3 regions of the Halobacillus sp. 12SKB genome follow, and region 2 is predicted to be linked to each of the others. Evidence: riboswitches for the same ligand, from Rfam matches in the RefSeq annotation. Region 2 holds a riboswitch; each other region holds the start of a gene.
What was found. Region 2 has a riboswitch for thiamine pyrophosphate ahead of thiT (energy-coupled thiamine transporter ThiT). Riboswitches for the same ligand answer to the same signal wherever they lie in the genome.

Region 1 (4,835 bases), 2.3 Mb from region 2:
AAATAGTCGACAAGATGGATAGGACTCTGTTCTAATTCTGTCTGATCGGATACCGACAATCCTATGATTGTATCAGGATATTTTGAACGAATTTCTTTCACACTTCGATCACTCTGCCCCACGTGTATTCCATCAGCTTTAAGCACGTCAAAAAGTTCAACGTCATCATTGACGATAAACAGAATGCCCGCTTCAGCACAACGCTGGCGCAACTTATGGCCGAGACTGTACTTCGCTTCTCCCGTTCGTGCGCCATCCCCTTTTTCTCTATACTGAAAGCATGTAATTCCAGCTTCGATCGCTTCATCCAAAATTCTCAATGGATCTTTGTCACAGTTTTGACTGCCCATAACGAAGTATTTTCTAAGAATAGAAGCTTTCATGTTTCATCCCCCATAGCTAAAGCATCAACAAACCTCGGAATGAATGTCCCTGGTCCTTTCACATCAGGGTGAGCCGCGGCATGTTCGGCCGCCCGGCCATAATGGTTTAATGTTTCCAAAATCTTTACTTTAGGCTCACCTTCTACAGATAAGCCTGCTGCAAGCAAAGAACCTAACAAACAGCCGGAGCCTGTAATTTGAGCAAGAAGCGGGTGACCCGTTTCGTTGACAAAAACCTCTCCTCTCATGCACCCGACATCCCTTTCACCTGTACAGACGGCTCCAGTTTGGTATTTTTCTGATACCAGACGAACGATGGATTCAGGGTCAGCTTTCCCTGTTGAGTCTACCCCTTTCGTTTCCACATCCTGACCGACGAGATGGGCGAGTTCCCCGGCATTCCCTTTAATGACGGTCGGCTTCACCTCCTGTAAGATTCGCTGGCATACCTCTGAACGATAGCGGGTTGCAGGGGCGCCGACAGGATCGAAGACGACCGGAATACCGATCTCATTCGCTGCTTTCCCTGCAAGAATCATTGCTTCCACCTGATTTTTATGAAGCGTCCCGATATTCAATAAAAGCCCCTGAGACAATCGAGTGACATCTGCAACCTCCTGTTTAGCATTAGCCATAATCGGTGATCCGCCGAAAGCAAGAAGTCCATTCGCTGTAAAATTCATGACGACCGCATTCGTGATGTGATGGATCAGTGGACGTTTTTCTCTTACTCTATCGATAACACTTACAGCCATTTGTTGAAAACCTCCTCACGTAAAGAAAAATGATTGGTCGGTCCGCTTCCTTTTCCTAAGTCGAAGGAGTGGCGAATCGCTTCTGTTACAAAGTATTTGGCTTCTTTAACGGCTTGTGGCAACGCGTGTCCCTGGCTCAGGTAAGCCGTAATGGCTGCTGAATACGTACACCCTGTGCCATGCGTATTCGAAGAATCAATACGTTCGGATTCAAATTCATAGACACGCCCCCCATCATATAAAAAATCAACCGCTCTTCCATTGAGATGGCCCCCTTTGACAAGGGCCGCATCCGCACCTAATTCTTTCACAATTACTTCGGCCGCTTCTTTCATATCTGCTTCTGTTTCAATTTCCCCTCCAACAAGCACTTCCGTTTCCGGAATGTTGGGAGTGACGAGCGATGTCTTTGGTACAAGATATTCTTTCAAAAAGCGCTGGTCTTCTTTTTCAATCAACGGGTCGCCACTCTGGGCAACCATGACAGGGTCCATGACGTAAGGAGCATCCACCTCATCCAACCATTCACTAATGACTCTCATCATTTTCTTGTTGGCAATCATTCCTGTTTTCAGTGCATGAACAGGCATGTCTTCAGAAATTGCTTTCAGTTGACTCATAATAAAATTTTCCGGGAGGTGGTGGACATCCTTCACACCTGTCGTATTTTGAGCAACAACCGAGGTCACAACACTCATGCCATAACTCTTCAGCTCCTGGAACGTTTTCAAGTCTGCTTGAATACCTGCACCCCCGCTCGGATCTGTTCCGGCGATCGTCAACGCACATGATACATTCGTCATCTCACACCCTCCTTTTCACAAGGCCATTGCTCTTGAGTGTAAGCCATATCCCAAAAGGCGTATTCCAGCTGACAACTTTTTCGGAAGGCTGCCCTCATACGGTGCTCTTCCGGTTCAGACGCTTGTTCAGCACACTGATCAAGCCGTTCACATAACACCGCCGTCAGACTCTTCACTTCCGTATTGGCATAAAACTCAATCCACGGGAGGTAGGGATGATCAGGTTCTGGATGATAGGTGTTCATCAGCTCCACCCCGATTTCATAATAGGTCCAAGGACACGGGAGCAAAGCTGCTAATATTTCTCCGATGCCTCCTTGATAGGCATGGAAAAGCATATGTTTGATATAGTGGTCAGCGGTCGGCGGCAATGGATACCCTTGCAGTTTTTCATAAGGAACGCCAATCTGTTCGCAAAAGTTGTTGTGAGGGTGAACTTCACTGTTTAATACAAAATCGATTTGTTCATTAAACAATTGAATGTCTTCCCTGCCCGGAGACTTGGAAATTGCGATTCCATAGACATGCATAAAGGCATTCAGATACTCATAATCAGCTTTAATATAGTGAATCAAGGCTTCTTTTGGAACCTCTCCTTTCCCGATGCCCTGGATAAAGGGATGGGAGAAGATTTTTTGATAGATATCCTGATTTTCTTTTCTTAATTGATTGGAAAAAGACATGATAGAGCCTCCTATTATTCTTGGAAGCTACTAGAGGACAGAAGGGGATTCTTACTACTTCCCTCCGCCGGCATGACCCGGATCAGGTATTGAGGGACCAAGGAATGTCTCCTTATCTCAGCGATTACTCGCGCCCCTAGCAGTTTCCGTGTATTATGGTTGTAAGATCATGTTTTCAACTTTCACTCGTGATAAAATGAAGATAGCAATCAAAGCCCCCGAGACACTGCTTACGACAAAAGAAGGAACAAACGCGAAAACACCAGCTGTACTTCCCATTAAGACGTGTGCAATCGGTACAGCTGCCAAAGCCCCGATGACTCCAGTGCCTAGAACTTCACCAATCACCGCAGACCTTTTTCTTTCATACATTCGGTAACAAAGCCCTGCCAACAATGCACCAAACATTCCGCCCGGAAAAGCAAGAAAGGTGCCGAGACCTAATAACAAACGTAAGAGCCCGATGACAAAAGCAATCATGACCGCCGGGACGGGTCCAAGCACCACCGCCGCGATCACATTAACCGCATGCTGAACAGGATAAGCTTTCGCTATTCCAGCCGGAAACCAGAGAAATTGAGCCCCAAGCGTACCAATGGCAACAAGCACAGCCATCGTTGTGATTAATTTTGTGTTTCTCATTATTCACCACCTTCCGTACAGGAGCTGAATGGGTCCATATAAAAAAGCCAGATCCTTAGAGGACCTGGCCTGGTATGCAGTAAGTCGATACACGTATCGTCTGACTACTTCCCTCCGCTGGCATTAACCAGATCAGGTTCGTAAGAGTCAGAAAGCTTGCTCGCTTTCCTCTCAGCCCATTCAGGCTCCCCTAGTAGTTTCATAAACTTATTCGCTTGGTGATTTTCATCATAACAAAGTTGGATGTTTCTGTCATGTGAAACTTTTCCTCCCGTTCAAACGTCAACATTAATAGATAAGGAGTGTGGGAATGATGAAAATAAGGTGGATGCTTGGTATGTTCATAGTTTTCTCTTTATCCCTTACTGCATGTGGGCTTTCAGAGACAAAAGAAGTAGACCAGAATGAAGTGGAAGCAGAAGCCTCCGATCCGGTCATGAGCGGGTTTGTCATGGAGCAGGATGAGGACAGTATCCTGGTTGTCACGCCGATGGATGATGGATCAGGCGAAGAAGGACGGGCCATGTGGGTATCTAATGCCCCTGAAGGCCTATGGGTCGGCAAACAGGTCGAGGTCTGGGTAGACGGGGATATCGCTGAGTCCTACCCTGAACAAGCCACCGCTGAAAAAGTCCAGGAACTTGAAATGAGTGAAGTCCAGGGAGCAGATTTAAAAGCTTCTGAAGCTCTTTCTACTGCATTATCTGAAAAAGAACCAGAAAAGGCCGATGTGCTGATTGTTTCTCTGCTTTCTTTTGATGAAGAATCCGACCAGTGGACCGTCAAGCTGGATCGACGCGGGACAAATGAGGGCGAATGGAAAACGACCGTCAAAGATGAAAAATAGAGCGCTATCCCGAGGGAGCGCTCTATGCATCGACTTTTTTCAAAAGCCATAACCTTACGCTGAGCTCCAGCAAAAAGAGGTCATCAGCATTGAGAAGAGACAGCCCGGTCAAATGTTCAATGTTTCTCAATCTGTGCAGCAAAGATTGCCGGTGCAAATTCAGCGCACGAGCCGTCTGGCTGACATTGCTATTGTATTTATTGTAGACCATAAACGTATGAATCAGTTCTGTCTGCCGCTTCTGATCATAATCAATCAGCTTTTCTAATGTATCTGAAACAATCGCTCCGATTTCTTCTTCGTGGGACAGTGCCATGAGCAGGCGATTCATTCTTGTATCACTGAAAAATGTCCGCTCCCCTTCTTCATGCTGCTGACCGATTTTCAGAGCCGTTTCCGCCTCTTCATAGCTTTTATGAAAAACCTGATATCCCCCTTTATGACAGGAAATGCCCCAGCTGATCATAATCCCTTTCAATAACTCATGAAGCCTTCGCTCAATCAGATCGAGAAACTGATTCGCGGTTTCCCCGTAATCCGGTCGGTCCGTTTCCAAATAAACGATCACCTCCCCTTCATCAAAAGTGGTCATCGTCCTCCTGTGCAGTGCATCTCCTGCATGGGTGACTTCCTTCTGGATGTAATAATTCCGACTGTTGATCGATGAGGATTTGACTTGAGGCATCGTTGAAGAGGTGCGTTCCTCCTCCGGCTGCACGAAA
Region 2 (4,835 bases):
TCCGTTTTTGGAAATCGACTCCTTCATAGTACGTGTTCTTCACAAGCACATTCGGACCGAGGCACTTCACAGCAGGGCAGTGACAGTTGAGGCTCTGCGCCGTTTTTGTAGACAGCCAGTTTTCATAGGCATCGCCAAGTTTCGTGTCCTGAATGTTTCCAAGGCCAGGCTCGTCGCCGAAGTCTGTCACGATAATATCGCCCGAGAAGATGTTCACGTTCAGGCGGGAGCGTCCGTCCGGGTCGTTTCTTACAGTCACATTTTTTTCGCTGTACAGGCGCTTCAGCATATCGAGATCGTCCTGTGAAGTACTGCATGGATAGTACGGCAGTGTTCCAAACAACATCCACATGTCGTCATCCCGGTGATCAAGAAGACGATTGATGCCTTCCCGCATTTGTTCCAGGCTCAACGTCTCTAAGCTGCTGGCAAAATCGACGGGATACATCGGGTGAATTTCGTGGCGCGCACATTTCATTTCTTTGACATGATCATGGATGGATTCCAGGTAAGGGAAAGTCCGACGGTTGAGCATCGTTTCCGCTGAAACCATCACCCCTTCTTCAGAAAGCCGCTGCGAATTTTCCACCATCCGGTCAAAGAACTTTTTACGGTTTTCTTCGGAAGGCTTCCGTTCCATTCGGGCAAATCCGGTATGGATGAATTCTTCGATCGTTCCCCAGTTGTGGGAAATATGTAAAACGTCCAAATAAGGAATGATCGGGATGTATCGCTCATAAGGAAGCGTCAAGTTCGAGTTGATTTGTGTCCGCACCCCGCGCTCGTGAGCGTATTTCAGAAGAGGCACGACATAATTTTCTACTGATTTCTTAGACATCATCGGTTCCCCGCCCGTGATGCTGAGCGTCCTGAGATGGGGGATTTCGTCGAGCCGCTTCCTCAGCAGGTCCATCGGCAGAGCCTCTGGATCCTTCGCACCTAACGTATATCCGACCGCACAGTGCTCACAACGCATGTTGCAGAGCGTCGTCGTCGTAAATTCTATGTTCGATAACGTCATTTTTCCGTGTTCTTCCACGTCCATATACGCTTCCCACGGATCATAAGTGGGGGTAAGCGCCTGAAGCTTCATGTTCGTACTCATAAAATATGAAACTTCCTTTCTATTAATATTTATTCGGTCGATAACCTTTACCATTCTATCATTAATATGCCTAAAACCATACATTATGTATCGGAATTATGTCGTGATATGACGATGCGGAGCTGTTTAGGTTTCCGAGAAAGAGGAGAATAAGGGTGTGACAGCGAATGATATGGGGTAACGATTAGCACAAGGGGGAGTCAGATTATGAAACAAACCGTACTCATTACAGGAGCATCCAGTGGATTCGGTTTTCATACAGCTGTGAAATGTGCCGAAAAAGGCTTTCGTGTCATCGCCACGATGAGAAATGTAGAAAAGGCCGCCGCCTACGAAACACTTGATGAAGAAGTACGTAGCCGGATCGAAGTGTGGCCGTTGGATGTGACGGACGAACAGTCCATCGCGCGTTTTTCAGAAAAAGTGAACACGCTGGAAAGGCTGGATGTCCTCGTGAATAACGCGGGCTATGCGGTGGGTGGATTTCTTGAACAGGTGCCGCTTGAAACCTACCGGAAGCAGTTTGATACGAATGTCTTTGGTGTGATCGCCGTTACGAAAGCGGTTCTGCCACTGATGCGTGCACAGGGAAGTGGGAAGATTTTAAATGTCAGCAGTGTGAGCGGACTGATCGGTTTTCCTGGCTTATCTGCCTATGTTTCATCCAAACACGCATTGGAGGGATTATCGGAAAGTCTCCGTTTCGAAGTGAAACCGTTCGGGATCGATGTCGCGCTGATCGAGCCAGGATCTTATCAGACCAATATTTGGTCGACAGGGCTTGAAATGCCGGAAGAAGTCCAGGACCCTGAATCTCCTTACGCCGATTACATAAAAGGGTTGTGGAATGCTTTGAACAGTGAATCCCACGGCAACCCCGAGGACGTGTCTGATCTGATGACCGGACTGATGGAAAAAGAAACGCTTGTGAAACTCCGCTATCCCATAGGTCCCGGAGTTCGGGCGAATGTGTGGTTCAAACGTTTGCTGCCGTGGAAGTGGCTGGAAAAGACGGTGTTACAAAAAATTCTTGGAAAAGAGAAAGCCAAAGGAGTGGGGTTGAATGGAAAAAGTGATGCATGGAGCGGAGGAGATGCGCTTCGAGGGTAATGAAGTCGGCATTCTTGTCTCTCATGGGTTTACTGGAACAACACAGAGCATGAAGCCGTTAGTCGAAGCGTATGCAAGGTCAGGTTACACCGTCAGCTGTCCGCGATTGATAGGGCACGGAACGACCCCGGAGGACATGGAATCGTCCTCTCATCAGGACTGGGTGCAGTCCGTAGAAGAAGCATACAACTGGTTGAAAGAAAGGTGTTCGAAAATTTTTGTCGTCGGGTTATCGATGGGGGGAACCCTTGCATTATATATGGCGAGTGAGCATCGGGATATTGAAGGCGTCATTCCGATCAATGCGGCTATCGATATACCCGCACTTGAAAATAGTCAGGGAATGGACGAACGCTTCATTGATGCCATCGGCTCGGATATCAAGGATCCGGAAACCGTTGAACTTGCGTATGACCGCACACCAGTGAAATCGATCGGCGAGCTCGTCACGTTGATGGGTAAAGTGAAGGACAGGCTTGACGAAATCCACTGTCCGATCATGATTTTCGTATCGGATGAGGATCACGTCGTTCCACCTCACAATTCAGAAGTCATTTTCGAATCGGTGTTTTCTGAACACAAGGAGATTATCCATCTGGAAAACAGTTACCATGTGGCTACCCTTGATCATGACAAGGATATGATCATCGAGCGTACGCTGGAATTTTTCCAAATGTACACGAACACAAAGTGATTGCCCGGGAAATAGAAAAGGTTTTGTAATCTAGTAAAAAGTTTATTATAATAGAGACAAATCAAGAAAAGTAAACGGTATAAAGCCTTCAAGGGGAGCCTCCGGCTGAGAGTGAACATTTCGTTCTGACCCTTCGAACCTGTCAGTTAGCACTGGCGTAGGGATGGCGGCTTTTTTGATGGTGCAATGCAGAATTGGGACTCCTCCATCAGGAAGCTTCCCTATTTGGCGTTGCTTTTTTTGTGTCTTTTTTTAGGAGGAATGTTGAAATGAGAAATCGTCGCGTTTTATTTCTCGTAGAAGTTGCGATTTTTTCAGCACTCGCATTGTTGTTGGATATCATCCCGTTTTTATCTTTTAAACTGTGGGCGCAGGGAGGATCGGTATCCTTTGCGATGGTCCCTGTGTTTATCATGGCCTTTCGCTGGGGCTTAAAAGGGGGCGTCACCACCGGTTTGCTGCTGGGAATCTACCAAATCATGACAGGCGCCTATATTATGACCCCTCTCCAGGCATTTCTGGACTATGTTGTTGCCTTTGCTGTGATTGGAGGGGCAGGTTTAGTGGCGAAACCGCTATGGAAGGCGATCAAATCGAAAGAGTCCCGTCGATTGGTCGGATGGATCATCGCCGGCTGCCTGATTGGAAGTGTGCTGCGCTTTTTCGGACACTTTTTCGCAGGCATCGTTTTTTACGGCGAGTTCGCCCCGGAAGGCCAGCCGGTCTGGTTGTATTCCCTCGTCTATAATGGCGGATACATGCTGCCCGCGTTCATCCTAAGCAGTATCGTCGTTAGTCTCCTATTTGTAAAACGACCAAAACTATTAAGCCATTAACAAAAATCCCCCTCTCCATGTCGGATCATCGAGAGGGGGATTTTTTCTTTCTTTTGTTATTGTTCTTTAAGACTCAGTTTCGAGATTTTTGTTGAGTGGATGGGGCTGCGGGGAATAGCTCGCTTTCCGCGGGAGCGCGGTGAGCCTCCTCGGACTGCGTCCTGCGGGGTCTCACCCTGCACTTTTTCCCCGCAGGAGTCTCGCCCTTCCCCTCCGCCCCTTTCCATGGAAGATTCTCGAAACCACTTCTGGAATAAGAAGCTTTTCTATCAAGGAAGGAGAAGTATGAATTTTCAAAGCCGTTATTCTGGATATAAAATCCTTCTATAGAGTGCCCTTTACTATAGATAAGGAATTGCGAGAGACAATCATACATGGTAAAGAGGTTCGTTTCACTCATCCATCGAATGGGGTGGTTGGGAAGCTGCGAGACTCCCGCGGGAATGGATGGACTGGCAAGACCCCACAGGACGAAGTCCGAGGAGGCTTGCCGTCATCCCCGCAGGAAAGCGAGTTGCTTCCCTGCCACCCCTGGCTCTCAGCACAGCAAACGAACTTCGAAACATCTCAATAAATGGCGTTTTATTTATTTTTTTCTGAGATCAAGGTTTGAAACGGGGCATTATAGTGAAAATAAAATAAGCACTCTAGTTGAGGAGGCTACATAATGAACCGTTTAAAACGGATTGGAAAAAGCAAGTGGTTTTGGATCATCGTCATTATTATTGCTATTTTAAGTGTCACGATTGCTTATCATACTTCATGGAAAGCTCTGCCTGAAGGGATTTCTTATGAGGGAGAAACGCACCAGATGGAAAATATCGAGTTTTTCCGTGATTTAACATACGAAGATGAAGCAGGAAAGACAGTACATGACCTTCAGGTTTTTGAAGAGATCAACCAGACGATCTCAGAAGCGGAGGACTTTATTGTAGCGGATATGTTTTTATTCAATGGCTACACGAACGGAAAAAATGAGTTTCCGAAGATATCCGAAAATTTAGTGGACGCCATATTAAAAAGGAAAGAGGAAGTTCCTGATCTGAAGGTCGTTTTCATTACGGATCGGATCAATACGGTTTATGGATCG
Region 3 (4,835 bases), 780 kb from region 2:
AAATTCAATTACGTCCCATGGGTCGTGGGGCTTTCCATCGCTATCAACCTCATCGTTGTAGCTTTATTGTTTTTACCGAAAGTGGACGGGGATCTTGGATTCAATATTAAACTCCTTCCCCTCCTGAATGCCGTCTTGAATTCCTTTACGTTCGTTTTCCTGCTTGCTGCCTTGTTCATGATCATCAGGAAAAACGTCAAGTGGCACAAGCGTTTCATTTTCGCTGCTTTCACGTCGACGGCTCTTTTCCTCGTTTCGTACTTGACGTACCATTCGATGGCGGAGTCGACATCGTTCGGCGGTGAAGGGATTGTCGCAGGGATCTATTATTTCATCTTGATCACCCATATCGTACTGGCTGCACTCATCGTGCCTCTTGCCCTGCTTACATTGTTCCGCGGGCTTGCGATGAAGGTGGACAAGCACCGGAAAATCGCGCGATGGACGATGCCGTTATGGCTGTATGTCAGTCTCACCGGCGTCATCGTCTACTTGATGATTTCCCCTTATTATTGATGCGACAAGGCGCGACGAAGCACCTGGTTTATTGTCGAAATTATTTGCTTCCTTCCTGCACCTTATTATAGTAGAATAACAGTTAGAGAGTTGCCGCTAATTGATTTCTGTAGATTTATGTTTCAACTAATGCTATTCAGGGAAAATGTAAGGTTCAAGGTCAGATAATAAGGAGACTACAATGGATCTACTCCAATTTATGAAAAATGAAGGTTACACTTCGGCCAAGTTCTCCTCGTTGACTGGTGAAGACGTCCAATTGGTGTTGAATGATGTGGCTTCAACAGAGGACCTTTATCAACTAATGGATGTGACGCCGACCTCCGTCACTTATTATCCTTATGAACGCGTACCGTATATTGATTGTTTCATAGATCAGAACGTGATGAAATTACGCTTGTCAAAAGCATAAGGCATGGACCGGATCCGCTTTTGAGCGAACCGGTCCTTTTATTTTCTAGCAAAAGATGGTTTACAAATCTATGACTCTCGGCTACGATGGAAGCAACGTACAAGAACTGCATACGCGTTTTGCACTGGGGGAGCTGCTTGAAGCGGCTGAGAGGAAAATTTCCGACCCTTGGAACCCGAACTAGATAATACTAGCGTGGGGAAGTGCGGTCGTCATTCACAAGGACCAGACTGGTTCTTCCTTTATGAGTGGTAGACTGCATTCCCGTGGGATGCAGTTTTTTTGTGCTCAAAAAAGGAGGAATTCGAAATGGATCATCAATGTGGAACATCAAGAATCGCGGGGTGCTCTTTTTCCGTACACCCGATGGCAGACAATTTCGTGGATTACATCAAAGCGAGCTTACGTGAGGTGGACAGCTCGAAAGTGTGGATGAAGACGGATGACGTCACGACGACCGTGCGTGGCCGGATGGAACATGTCTTCGATGTCACCGAAGCGATTTTATTACATATCGCGAAAACGGGTGTCCATGTCGCTTTTCAAGGAACGTTTTCCATTGGCTGCCCGGGGGATTCTTCCGGCGATGTCCATATGGATGAGTCGGAGGAACGGTTGAACAAACCACAATCCAGGGAAATCGAACAGCGGATTGCGGCGAAGTTCTCTCTGTATCCGATGGGTGGCGGCGATTATATGGACACGATCTACCGTCAGATACAAGCGATGAAAGAAAAAGGCGTTGAAGTCACGCCTGCGCACTACTCGACCCGTCTCGACGGGGATACGCGCGACATTTTCACAGGGCTTGAGGATGTGTTCAGGGAAACGGAAGCGAGCGGCTCATCGCATACGGTGATGACCGTGACGGTCTCTGCCAACAGCCCTTCCCATAAGGATGATCGCTCATGAACAGCTGGAAACTGAAAGAAATCGTCGTCATGTCCGTCCTTTCTGTCGTCTTTGCGGTCGTGTACCTGGCCTTCCTTCCGGTCGGGAAAATCCTCGTCGGCTTTTTCGGACCGATCGGCTATGACCTCATCTTCGGCATCTGGTTCATCGTATCGATCATCGCGGCTTACATCATCCGCAAACCCGGTGCCGCGTTTTTATCGGAAACGATTGCGGCCGCGGTCGAAGTGCTGCTCGGCAATGCGGTCGGCCCGATGCTTCTTGTTTCAGGGATGATCCAGGGGCTCGGCGCAGAATCGGCCTTCGCGATGACGAGGTACAAGCGTTATGACCTGTTCACCCTCATGCTTGCCGGTGTAATGGCCGCTGTGTTCAGCTTCGTCTGGGGTTACTTCCTATCCGGTTATGCAGCACTCAGTACCGGGTACGTCGCCGCCATGTTCATCGCCCGCATCATCAGCGGCGCCATCATTTCAGGTGTCGCAGGCAAAGCGCTCAGTGACGCCTTAGCGAAAACGGGTGTCCTCTCAAGCTTCGCTCTCGGAAAAGAACACCGAAGGAAGCATGCGGCATGAGTCAGGAAGTGATACGCGTCGAGGACCTCACCCTTCATTATGAGGAAAGGCGAAAGCCTGTGCTGTCCCGGCTGAATTTTTCCATCGATGAAGGAGAAAGCATGCTGATCCTCGGTCCGAGCGGGTCGGGGAAAAGCTCCCTCACCCACTGCCTGAATGGACTCTATCCGAGAGAACTCGACGGTTCCATGGAGGGAGAAATCCATGTGAAAGGACGGAGGACCGACTCCTACCCCGCTGGTGAAATGGCACAGAACGTCGGCGTCGTTTTCCAGGATCCGGAGACGCAGTTCTGCATGATCACTGTTGAGGATGAAGTGGCCTTCGGGCTTGAGAACTTGAATACCCCTTATGCGTTGATGGTGGAAAAAGTGGATAGGGCTTTACGATCGGTCGGAATGGAAGCTTTCAAAACGGAGAACATCTCCAGCCTCTCCGGCGGGCAGAAGCAGAAAGTCGCCCTTGCCTGCATTCTCGCGATGGAACCTGAGGTGTTGATCCTCGATGAACCGACGGCGAATTTGGATCCGGTGGCGAGGAAGGAATTCATCCAGCTTTTGAAGAGGTTGAAAAAGGAGCTCTCTTTCACCCTGCTTGTCATCGAACATAAGCTGGAAGGCTGGCTGGACTTGTTGGATCGGGTCCTCATCATTAATGAAGGTGGGGAGCTCGCCTACGATGGTCCGCTTCACGACCATTTGAAAACCTACGCCCGGGACATTCATGAGATGGGCATCCAGCTTCCTTATGCTACAAGGACAGCTCTGGAACAGGAATGGACGCCTCCCTACCCGCTTCACATCGGAGAAATGCCGGCTGTTGCTTTCCCAGAGAATCCTCCTGCGGAATCTGCTGGTAAGGTGTTGTTGAAAACAGAGAATGTGCATTGGAAATCGATTTTGCGGAACATCCATATTAATTTTCATGAGGGAGAATGGGTAGCCATCGTCGGGGAAAACGGGAGCGGAAAATCTTCCTTATCAAGAATCCTAGCGGGCATCCAGCCTCCGAGCAAGGGGACGGTTTCCCTGCACGGCCGCGCCCTCAAGAAATGGAAAGAGAATGAGATGCGGAAAGAAATTGGATATGTCTTTCAGAACCCGGAACACCAGTTCATTACGGATAGTGTCTATGAGGAAGTCGCTTTCAGTCTCCAGCATGCCGGGATGAAGGAAGCGGAGTGGACACGGATTGTCGAGGAAACATTGAAGTTCTGCCGGCTGGATGGACTGGAGAATCAGCACCCTTTCCTGCTCAGCCAGGGACAGAAGCGGCGATTGAGTGTCGCCACGATGATTGTCGAGGATCAGCAGATGCTTTTCCTTGATGAACCGACGTTCGGACAGGATGAAAGATCGACGTCAGATTTGATGTCCCTTCTCAAAGAAAAACATGAAAACGAGACGACGATCGTCATGATCACCCATGATATGGAGCTCGTGGACAAATACGCGACAAGAGTGCTTGTCATGAACGAAGGCGAACTCAGCTTTGACGGACAGCCGAAGGAACTCTGGGCCTGCCCTGATTTGACGGACCATCACCTGGAGCTGCCTCCAAGAGAACAATGGAAGCGTGCCGGTTTGAAGCGAGAGGAGTCTGCTTATGTTTCTTCATAACGTAAATCCGACGGTCAAAACATTGACGATCATCGGTGCCGTCTTCCTCCTCGCCTTCGTGTTCGATCCGGTCACGCCTTTGCTCTACATCGTGTGGACCGTCATCGTGACCTTCCTGTTCGGGTCGTTCAAAAAAAGATACTACCTGTATTATTTCATTCCGTTCACGCTCTTCGCCTTCGGGATGTTCTGGACGACAATCGTCTTTTCGGACACCGCCTCCGCGACTTCCGAAACGGTTTCATTCCTCGGGATGGAGTTTCCAACGGAAGACATATGGACGGCGGCGGCTCTCGGTCTGAGGGTCCTTGCGTTCGCCAGTCTGTCGCTGCTGTTCCTGTTCACGACCAACATGGTCCATTTCATCCTTAGTCTAATCCAACAGTTGAAACTGCCACCGAAAATCGCATACGGTGTCCTTGCAGGGTATCGCTTTTTGCCGATGTTGAAGACCGAATTCCAACAGATCCGCGCGGCGCACCGCATCCGCGGCGTCAACCGACCGGATTCATGGAAGGAAAAACTTCTTCAGTATCAACGGTTTGCGATTCCCCTCCTGGCCGGCGCGATAAGGAAAGCGGAACGAACAGCGATCGCGATGGAATCGAAAGGATTCACCGGTGCGAAGGCCCGCACCTTTTACCGTCCGATGAACGTGCAGCGGAAAGACTGGCTTTTTCCGGTGATGATGTTCGGAATGCTCGGGGTGACGATTGCAATCTCGCTCTATTTCGGTTATTTTTCCTGGTATGATGGACAGCTGTAACATGAAACAGCCCCCGGTATTTAGCCGGGGGCTGT

Region 1: linked by a shared signal. The riboswitch ahead of thiW (energy coupling factor transporter S component ThiW) and the one ahead of thiT (energy-coupled thiamine transporter ThiT) in region 2 are both predicted to bind thiamine pyrophosphate.
Region 3: linked by a shared signal. The riboswitch ahead of ACQ4XT_RS13880 (YkoF family thiamine/hydroxymethylpyrimidine-binding protein) and the one ahead of thiT (energy-coupled thiamine transporter ThiT) in region 2 are both predicted to bind thiamine pyrophosphate.

What each region holds. Positions count from the first base shown of each region.
Region 1 covers NZ_JBRFWR010000001.1:1,306,455-1,311,289, reverse strand. The annotation lists gene thiE (thiamine phosphate synthase) at 1-383, opposite strand, end outside; gene thiM (hydroxyethylthiazole kinase) at 380-1,138, opposite strand; gene thiD (bifunctional hydroxymethylpyrimidine kinase/phosphomethylpyrimidine kinase) at 1,129-1,941, opposite strand; gene tenA (thiaminase II) at 1,938-2,624, opposite strand; TPP riboswitch at 2,667-2,772, opposite strand; gene thiW (energy coupling factor transporter S component ThiW) at 2,778-3,266, opposite strand; TPP riboswitch at 3,359-3,468, opposite strand; gene ACQ4XT_RS06475 (DUF3221 domain-containing protein) at 3,580-4,113, shown strand; gene ACQ4XT_RS06470 (PucR family transcriptional regulator) at 4,136-4,835, opposite strand, start outside.
Region 2 covers NZ_JBRFWR010000001.1:3,572,298-3,577,132, reverse strand. The annotation lists gene yfkAB (radical SAM/CxCxxxxC motif protein YfkAB) at 1-1,105, opposite strand, end outside; gene ACQ4XT_RS17815 (SDR family oxidoreductase) at 1,310-2,215, shown strand; gene ACQ4XT_RS17810 (alpha/beta hydrolase) at 2,169-2,909, shown strand; TPP riboswitch at 2,991-3,090, shown strand; gene thiT (energy-coupled thiamine transporter ThiT) at 3,179-3,745, shown strand; gene ACQ4XT_RS17800 (phospholipase D family protein) at 4,413-4,835, shown strand, end outside.
Region 3 covers NZ_JBRFWR010000001.1:2,794,637-2,799,471, reverse strand. The annotation lists gene ACQ4XT_RS13890 (DUF420 domain-containing protein) at 1-516, shown strand, start outside; gene ACQ4XT_RS13885 (hypothetical protein) at 698-928, shown strand; TPP riboswitch at 1,045-1,147, shown strand; gene ACQ4XT_RS13880 (YkoF family thiamine/hydroxymethylpyrimidine-binding protein) at 1,238-1,840, shown strand; gene ACQ4XT_RS13875 (ECF transporter S component) at 1,837-2,415, shown strand; gene ACQ4XT_RS13870 (ABC transporter ATP-binding protein) at 2,412-4,034, shown strand; gene ACQ4XT_RS13865 (energy-coupling factor transporter transmembrane component T family protein) at 4,021-4,800, shown strand.